DNA from 2 places in the Cupriavidus sp. P-10 genome. Region 1 is predicted to be linked to the other one. Evidence: riboswitches for the same ligand, from Rfam matches in the RefSeq annotation. Region 1 holds a riboswitch; the other holds the start of a gene.
The links. Region 1 has a riboswitch for glycine ahead of gcvT (glycine cleavage system aminomethyltransferase GcvT). Riboswitches for the same ligand answer to the same signal wherever they lie in the genome.
Positions count from the first base shown of each region.

Region 2: linked by a shared signal. The riboswitch ahead of CTP10_RS18615 (D-amino acid dehydrogenase) and the one ahead of gcvT (glycine cleavage system aminomethyltransferase GcvT) in region 1 are both predicted to bind glycine.

Region 1 covers NZ_AP025170.1:3,560,138-3,564,344, reverse strand. The annotation lists gene gcvH (glycine cleavage system protein GcvH) at 1-340, opposite strand, end outside; gene gcvT (glycine cleavage system aminomethyltransferase GcvT) at 440-1,567, opposite strand; glycine riboswitch at 1,662-1,786, opposite strand; glycine riboswitch at 1,808-1,894, opposite strand; gene CTP10_RS16490 (glycine zipper 2TM domain-containing protein) at 2,009-2,236, opposite strand; gene CTP10_RS16485 (UvrD-helicase domain-containing protein) at 2,521-4,207, shown strand, end outside.
Region 2 covers NZ_AP025171.1:318,074-322,280, forward strand. The annotation lists gene CTP10_RS18605 (thiolase domain-containing protein) at 1-506, shown strand, start outside; gene CTP10_RS18610 (Zn-ribbon domain-containing OB-fold protein) at 531-929, shown strand; gene CTP10_RS18615 (D-amino acid dehydrogenase) at 1,151-2,416, opposite strand; glycine riboswitch at 2,471-2,599, opposite strand; glycine riboswitch at 2,600-2,701, opposite strand; gene CTP10_RS18620 (TonB-dependent receptor) at 2,955-4,207, shown strand, end outside.

The DNA of each region.
Region 1 (4,207 bases):
GGCCGTTGACGTCGTCGCTGTTGGCCGGCTTGAGCTTGAACAGCCAGGCGTCGAAGGCGTTGGCGTTGACGCTTTCCGGCGCGGCCGTGGCGGCCTCGTTCACGGCGATCACTTCGCCGGCCACCGGGGCATAGATGTCGGAAGCGGCCTTCACCGATTCGACCACTGCCAGCGCGTCGCCGGCACCGACCGACTTGCCCACTTCGGGCAGTTCCAGGAAGACGATGTCGCCCAATGCGTCCTGTGCGTGGTCGGTGATGCCGATGGTGAGCGTGCCGTCGGCTTCGACGCGCACCCACTCATGCGATTCGGTGTATTTGAGGTCGGCGGGGAAATTCATGAAGGTTCTCCGGATTCAGATCTGTTTCTTGTTGGGTGATGCCTGCCCGGCAACGCTGCCGGCAGGCGAGGGCGACCGTTGGGTGAGCGGGTGTTTCCCTTAGCTCACGAGTGCCTTGCCATTACGCACAAACGGCAGTTTAACCACAGTCGCGTTGAGTTTGCGGTCGCGGATCTCCACCTGCACCGTGTCGCCGACATTCACGCCTTGCGGCAGGCGTGCGAACGCGATCGATTGCGACAGTGAGGGGCTGAAGGTGCCGCTGGTGATTTCGCCGTCACCGGCGGGGGTGATGACCTTCTGGTGGGCGCGCAGCACGCCGCCTTTATCACGCAGGATGAGGCCAAGGAACTGCTGGCGAGAACCGGCGGCGGCCAGCGCCCCCTTGCCGGTGAAGTCGCGTTCGCTCTGCAGGTCCACAGTCCAGGCCAGGCCGGCGTCCAGCGGCGAGGTGCTGATGTCCATGTCCTGGCCGTACAGGTTCATGCCGGCTTCCAGGCGTAGCGTGTCGCGCGCGCCCAGGCCGGCCGGGCGCACGCCCGCGGCATTCAGCTTTTCCCACAGGCCGGCGACGCTTGCGGCCGGCACCACCAGCTCGAAACCGTCTTCGCCGGTGTAGCCGGTGCGCGCGACCATGACCTCGCCCAGGGCGGGATCCTGGACCACGACAGCGTTGAAGGGCTTGAGCGCATCGGAAGGTTGGGTCGACGGGAACGTGCTCCACACCTTGGCGCGGGCGTCAGGGCCCTGGACTGCGACGATCGCCAGCGGCTGCACGCCCGCGGGCGCGACGTCTTCACGACGCGGGGTGATGGTCACGCCGCTGCCGGTGGCGTCATTGCGCGCGCGGATCCAGTCGATATCGCCGACCGCGGTGCCGGCGTTGACCACCAGGCGGAAACGGTCCTCGGCAAAGAAATAGACGATCAGGTCATCGATGACACCGCCTTTCTCGTCCAGCATGCACGAGTACAGCGCCTTGCCGGGCGTCTGCAGCTTGTCGACGTTGTTGGCCAGCAGGCCGCGCAGGAAGGTGCGGGTATTGGGGCCGTTGAGATCGACCACGCACATATGCGACACGTCGAACATGCCGGCGTCGGTGCGCACGGCGTTGTGCTCTTCGATCTGGGAGCCGTAGTTGACCGGCATGTCCCAGCCGCCGAAGTCGACCATGCGGGCGCCGAGGGCGCGGTGGATGGCGTTGAGGGGCGTGGCCTGGAGCGTCATGGAATCCTCGGGGGCAATGTCGGGTTGCGAAAACAAAAAAGGGTCATCCGCCGCAACGATCGCCATGCCAATAGGCAAGCAATCCGCTGCGGCGGATGACCCCTCTGTCCTCGATACCTGAGAGATTACGAGGCGGATTCGTTGAACCCCATCCTCGCGCGCCCCTTCGGTGGGCACGCTCGCCACGAATGGCGGGTGCCGCTCTCCAGAGTGCGGCATGCATCGTGTGCATGTTGCATGCCGATCCGAACGGTCCGTGGTGCCTGAGAGTTTTCGGGTGATACCCCTTCGGCGGCGCAGTTCTGCGCGCTCTCCCGGTCGGATGCGCGCAATGTACGGGAGGCCCCGGCCTTTGTCAAACCAAGCCGGACGGCCGCCCGGCGGCTGTACCCGTTCCTGCGCCCCGCCGCCAGGGGCGTGAAGCCGGGTCTGGCGAGAGGCTTACTTTTTCTTGTCGTCGGTCACGACATTACCGATCACGCCGCCCACGGCCGCGCCGCCCAGCGTACCCAGTGCGCTGCCCTCGGTCAGGACGGCGCCGCCCACGGCGCCCGCACCCGCGCCGATGGCGGTGTTGCGTTGCTTCGGGGTCATGTCCGCGCAACCGGCGAATGCCGCGACCATCGCGCCGATCAGGGTCACTTTGGTCAATGTCTGCAGGGTTTTCATTGTTGGCTCCGAGTGATGGATATTGCATGTCCGGGACACGCCTGGACATAACAGTTAGAGCCTGGTGCACGTTCATTGGCTCCGGCCTTTACGAAGTGTTACGCCAGTGACACAACGAGGGCCGACGATGCGGCAGGCGCTGACTGACCGGCCAGGCCCAGCGTGTTAGCATCGAGAGCTTTGCCGCCGGGCACGTGTGCTGCCCATGGCGCGCGCCTCGTACGCCCCATTCCTTCGCCCCATTCATTCGCCCCATTCCGCTTCATTTCCCGAGCGCCTTTCACATGAGCCACGGCCTGAATTCCGCCCAATCCGAAGCCGTCCGCTACCTGGACGGCCCCTGCCTGGTGCTGGCCGGGGCGGGCTCCGGCAAGACCCGCGTCATCACGCAGAAGATCGCGCACCTGATCGAGGACAAAGGCTTCGAGCCGCGCCATATCGCCGCCGTCACCTTCACCAACAAGGCCGCCAAGGAGATGCAGGAGCGCATCGGCAAGCTGATGGAAGGCAAGACCACGCGCGAAGGCAAGCGCATCCCGCTCAAGCAGCTGACGGTCTGTACCTTCCACTCGCTGGGCGTGCAGATCCTGCGCATGGAGGCGGAGCACGTCGGCCTGAAGCCGCAGTTCTCGATCATGGATTCGGACGACTGCTTCGGCCTGATCCAGGAGCAGCTCGGCACCACCGACAAGAAGCTGATTCGCGGCGTGCAGAGCACGATATCGCTGTGGAAAAACGGCATGATCGATCCGGAGGCCGCCATCGCGCAGGCCGCCAATGCCGACGAGCACCAGGCCGCGCTGGTCTACCGCAACTACGTCGCCACGCTGCATGCCTACCAGGCGGTCGACTTCGACGACCTGATCCGCCTGCCCGCGGAACTGTTCGCGCGCAATGAAGCGGTACAGCTCAAGTGGCAGAACCGGCTGCGCTACTTCCTGGTCGACGAATACCAGGACACCAACGCCTGCCAGTACCAGTTGCTCAAGCTGCTGGCGGGCGGCTCGCACCTGCGCGCGCCGGCCTTTACCGCGGTGGGCGACGACGACCAGGCCATCTACGGCTGGCGCGGCGCCACGCTGGATAACCTGCGCGGGCTGCAGACAGATTTCCCCAACCTCAAGGTCATCAAGCTGGAGCAGAACTATCGCTCCACGGTGCGCATCCTCGAGGCGGCAAACGCGGTCATCGCCAACAATCCCAAGCTGTTCGACAAGAAGCTGTGGAGCGAGCACGGCATGGGCGACCCCATTGCCATCCACCCGATGAACGACGAGGAGCACGAGGCCGAGTCGGTGGTGTTCCGCCTGTCCGCGCACAAGTTCGAGCGCCGCGCGCAGTTCCGCGACTACGCCATCCTGTACCGCGGCAACCACCAGGCGAGGTTGTTCGAGCAGATCCTGCGCCGCGAGCGCATCCCCTATGTGCTGTCGGGCGGCCAGAGCTTCTTCGACAAGGCCGAGATCAAGGACATCTGCGCCTACCTGCGCCTGATCGCCAACCCCGACGACGATCCCGCCTTCATCCGCGCGATCACCACGCCGCGCCGCGGCGTTGGCAACACCACGCTGGAAGTGCTGGGCACGTTCGCCGGGCAGGCCAAGGTCTCGCTGTTCGAAGCGGCGATGATGGGCGGCATCGAAGGCAAGCTGCAGCCGCGCCAGCTGGAGCCGCTGCGGGTGTTCTGCGAATCGATGGTGCGGCTGGCCGACCGCGCGGCCAAGGACCCGGCCACCGAAGTGCTCGACGACATGATGGCCGGCATCCACTACGAGGCCTACCTGTACGACAGCTTCGACGAACGGCAGGCACAGTCGCGCTGGACCAATACCCTTGAATTCCTGGAGTGGCTCAAGCGCAAGGGCACCAAGCCCGAAGCGGCCGACGGCGAGGAAGCGACGGGCTTCGACAACGCCGATGGCTTCGGCAGCGAAGGCAAGAACCTGCTCGAACTGACACAGACCGTGGCGC
Region 2 (4,207 bases), on a different replicon from region 1:
GGCCCGAGATCGCGGCGACGCTCAAGCGTCCGAAGGTGAAGATCGTCGGCGCCGGCGAATACGTCAAGGGCCAGCTGGGCGGCGAGGTCGACCTGAGCTGGTCGGGTGCGAAGTTCTCCGGCGCGGCCGCATTCGCGGAAGCCGGCGTGACCCCGGCCGACATCAAGTACGCCTCGATCTACGACAGCTTCACCATCACCGTGCTGATGCAGCTGGAAGACCTGGGCTTCTGCAAGAAGGGCGAGGGCGGCAAGTTCGTGGCCGACGGCAACCTGATCTCGGGCGTCGGCAAGCTGCCGTTCAATACCGATGGCGGCGGCCTGTGCAACAACCACCCGGCCAACCGCGGCGGCATCACCAAGGTGATCGAGGCGGTGCGCCAGTTGCGCGGCGAAGCGCATCCGGCGGTGCAGGTGAAGAACTGCGACCTGGCGCTGGCGCAAGGCACCGGCGGCTACCTGGGCTCGCGCCACGGCAGCGCCACCCTGATCCTCGAGCGCGAATAATGAACGATCGCCGGAGCAACTGACATGACGACCCCACACACTCCCATGGCCTACAAGGCCCCGGACGAACAGCCCGACAACGTCGAGTTCTGGCAGGCCGCGCGCGAAGGCCGCCTGCTGGTCAAGCACTGCCAGTCGTGCGGCAAGACGCACTGGTATCCGCGCACGCTGTGCCCGTTCTGCATGGGCGATACGGTCTGGAAGACCGCCAGCGGCCGTGGCACCATCTACTCGTACAGCGTCACGCGCAAGGCTGGCCCGCAGCCGTTCTGCATTGCCTATGTGAAGCTCGACGAGGGCGTGACCATGATGACCCATATCGTCGATTGCGATCTCGATGAGGTCCGCATCGGGCAGAAGGTGAAGGTCAAGTTCGCGCCCAGCGTGGACGGCGCGCCAGTGCCGGTGTTTGCGCCGGCCTGAGTAGTTCACGGCGGGCGGTGGCGCTTCACTCCGTGAAGGCTTACGCCCTCTCCCCCACCCCTCTCCCGCAGGCGAGGGGAGCGTATGCGGAGGGTAGTAGCAAGCTCGAACGCCTTCGCCCGCGATGGTTTTCTCCCTCTCCCGGCCCCTCTCCCGCTCGCGGGAGAGGGGCTGGGGGAGAGGGCCGGCGCTGGCAATAGCGACGCGCTTAACACGCGATCTCAAGCCTTGGCAATTGCCAGCGAACCCACGCCCGGCATCTTCGGCTCAAGCAGCGCCTGCGCCACCACCCCGGCCACCATATCCGCCGTCACCGCTGACAACGTCCAGCCAAGGTGCCCGTGCCCGGTGTTGTAGAAGATGCAGCGCGCCCGCCCGCGGCCCACGCGCGGCAGCATGTCGGGCAGCATCGGCCGCAGCCCCGCCCATGGCACCACGCTGCGCGTGCTGACGCCCGGGAAGCACTGCTGCACCCATTCCACCAGCGGCCGGATGCGGTCGGCGCGGATGTCGCGGTTGAAGCCGTTGAACTCAGCGGTGCCGGCCACGCGGAAGCGGTCGTCGCCGAGGCGGCTGGTGACCAGCTTGGTCTCGTCGTCGAGCAGGCTGACGGTTGGCGCCGCGGCGCGGCTGGCGGCGTCGTCCAGGTTGACGGTGATGGAATAGCCCTTGACCGGATAGATGTTGACGCGGTCGCCCAGCCCGGCGGCCAGCGCGCGGCTCACGGTACCGGCGCAGATCACCGCGCCATCGAAGGTCGAGGTGGTGCTTTCCGCGCCTTCCTGAACCGTGACGCGGGCGCTGCGGCCATCGGTGGTGACATTGCGCACGTCCTCGCCGTAGCGGCAGCGCACGCCCATGCGTTCGATGGCGGCGGCCAGGCCGCTGGTGAACTTGTGGATATCGCCGGTCGAATCGCTTTCGGTGAAATAACCGCCGTAGTACGTGCCGGCCAGCGTCGGCTCGATCGCGCGCATTTCCGCCGGCGTCACCGCCCGGCGCTCCAGCCCGCCCTGTGCCAGCAGCGCCGAGACGCGGCCCGCATGCTCGAAACCGGCCTTGTCGCGGTAGATATGCAGGATGCCTTCGCGCTTGTGGTCAAAGTCGATGCCTTCCTGCGCCGCCCACGCGAACAGGTGCTCGCGCGCCGCGATGGCCAGGCGCGCGGTCTCGATGGTGTTGCGTCGGTAGTGCGGGATCGAGGCAATGAACCCGGCGAACCAGCTCAGCTTGTGCCAGTTCGGGCGCGGGTTCACCAGCAGCGGCGCATCGCTGCGCAGCATCCACTTCAGGCCCTTGATGATGGTGGACCAGTGCGTCCAGACCTCGGCGTTGGAGGCGGACAGCTGTCCGCCGTTGGCGAACGAGGTTTCCATCGCGGCGTAGCGGTGCCGCTCGAACAGGGTGACGGAGAATCCGCGCCGGGCGAGCGCGTAGGCCGTGGTGACACCGGTGATGCCACCGCCGATGACGGCGATTGTCTTCATGATCTGGCAGTCCAGAAACGTCGGGATTGGAGCCCGTACGCGACATGCGTAGCGGACGCCCCCTCTGTTCCTGACCTGAGAGATTCACGACAGTCACCGGGGTGCCGGTAGTACCGGTGGCGAGGGCCGCTTGCTCCTTCGGTATGCCGGCTGACGATGGCGGCATTCTTCAGAGTGCTGTGACGCGTGATACCGGTCCTTTTGCCTGAGAGTTTCCGGGGCGGTTGCTCCTTCGGCGCTGTCCGCGGCGGCTGCCGCCGGATCAGTCTCTCCCAGCATCACGTTGGCGCGAACGCCAATCCGGGCAAATCTAGAGACAAAGGCCGCATGTGGGTATGCGGGTAAACGCGTATAGAACTTGATGCCCCCGCATGGGCGGTCGAGTCACTTCCGTTCTGGCGCGGCGCTATGTCGCACTGCGGCAATCCATCCCGCCACCTAGAATGTCAGCACTCGCTACGCGGAGGAAGTGCGCCGTACCACGAGCCGGATACGGCGCACCGGTCGGGCGAGCCAGAAGAACAGAAAAGGTATTTCAGTGACAAGAAATCGGATTGCGCTGGCCGCTTCGGCCGCGCTGATGGGCCCCGGCATCGCCGGCGCGCAGGCGGATGGACCCGTCAGCGCGCCGCAACCGTTGCAGGAAGTCGTGGTCTCGGCCAGGACCGAGCGCGGCGAAACGCCCGCCACGCCGCCCAATACGCCATCGCCCGCCTACGGCATCAGCGCCGCGCGCATGGCGGACTTCAACGTCGTCAACACCGAAGACGCGCTCAAGTACGCGCCCAACCTCGCCGTGCGCAAGCGCTTCATCGGCGATATGAATTCGATCATCTCGGTGCGCAGCACCAGCTCGCGCCAGTCGGCGCGCGGGCTGGTCTATGCCGACGGCCTGCTGCTGTCCAACCTGCTGGGCTCCGATTTCACCTTCCCGCCGCGCTGGTCGCTGGTCAATGCCGCCGAGATCGAGCGCGTAGACGTGCTGTATGGCCCGTATTCGGCGCTGTACCCCGGCAACTCGCTGGGCGCGACCGTGCTGATCAGCACGCGCACGCCGGAGAAGTTCGAAGGCGATGCCAGCGTGCAGCTGTTCACGCAGCGCTTCAACCTGTATGGCACGCACGACAATTTCAACGGCGTGCACGCCAACGCCTACGTAGGCGACCGCGTCGGACCGTTTTCGTGGCTGGTCAGCGTCGATCGGCAGGACAGCAAGAGCCAGCCGCTGAGCTTCTATACCGCGGCGCGTTCGAACGTGCGCGCCAGCTCGGCCGACAAGCCGGTCACCGGCGCCTATTTCGACCAGGACCAGACCGGCGCCGATCGCACCGTGATGGGCGTCAACAGCGAGGGCGTCACGCATACCGTGCAGGACCAGCTCAAGGTCAAGCTCGGCTACGACATCACCAATACGTTGCAGGCGCAGTTTACTGCCGCCTACTGGCAGCAGGACCGCTCCAGCACCACCGCCAGCTACCTGCGCGATGCCAACGGCAACGTGGTGTCGAGCGGCCCGGTCAATATCGGCGGCTTCCGCTACGTGATCCCCGCCAACGCGTTTGCGCCGAGCAACGGCGAAGACGCGCGCTGGCTGTATGGCCTGTCGCTGCGCACGCGCAACGAGACCGGGTGGAACTTCTCCGGCGTGGCGTCATTGTTCGACGTCAGCAAGGACATCAGCCGCACCGCCAGTACTGCGGGCAATGGCCCGGGCACGGTGACCTATGGCGACGGCACCGGCTGGCGCACGCTCGACCTGAAGGCCGACTACCGCCCGCAGCAGCTCAAGGG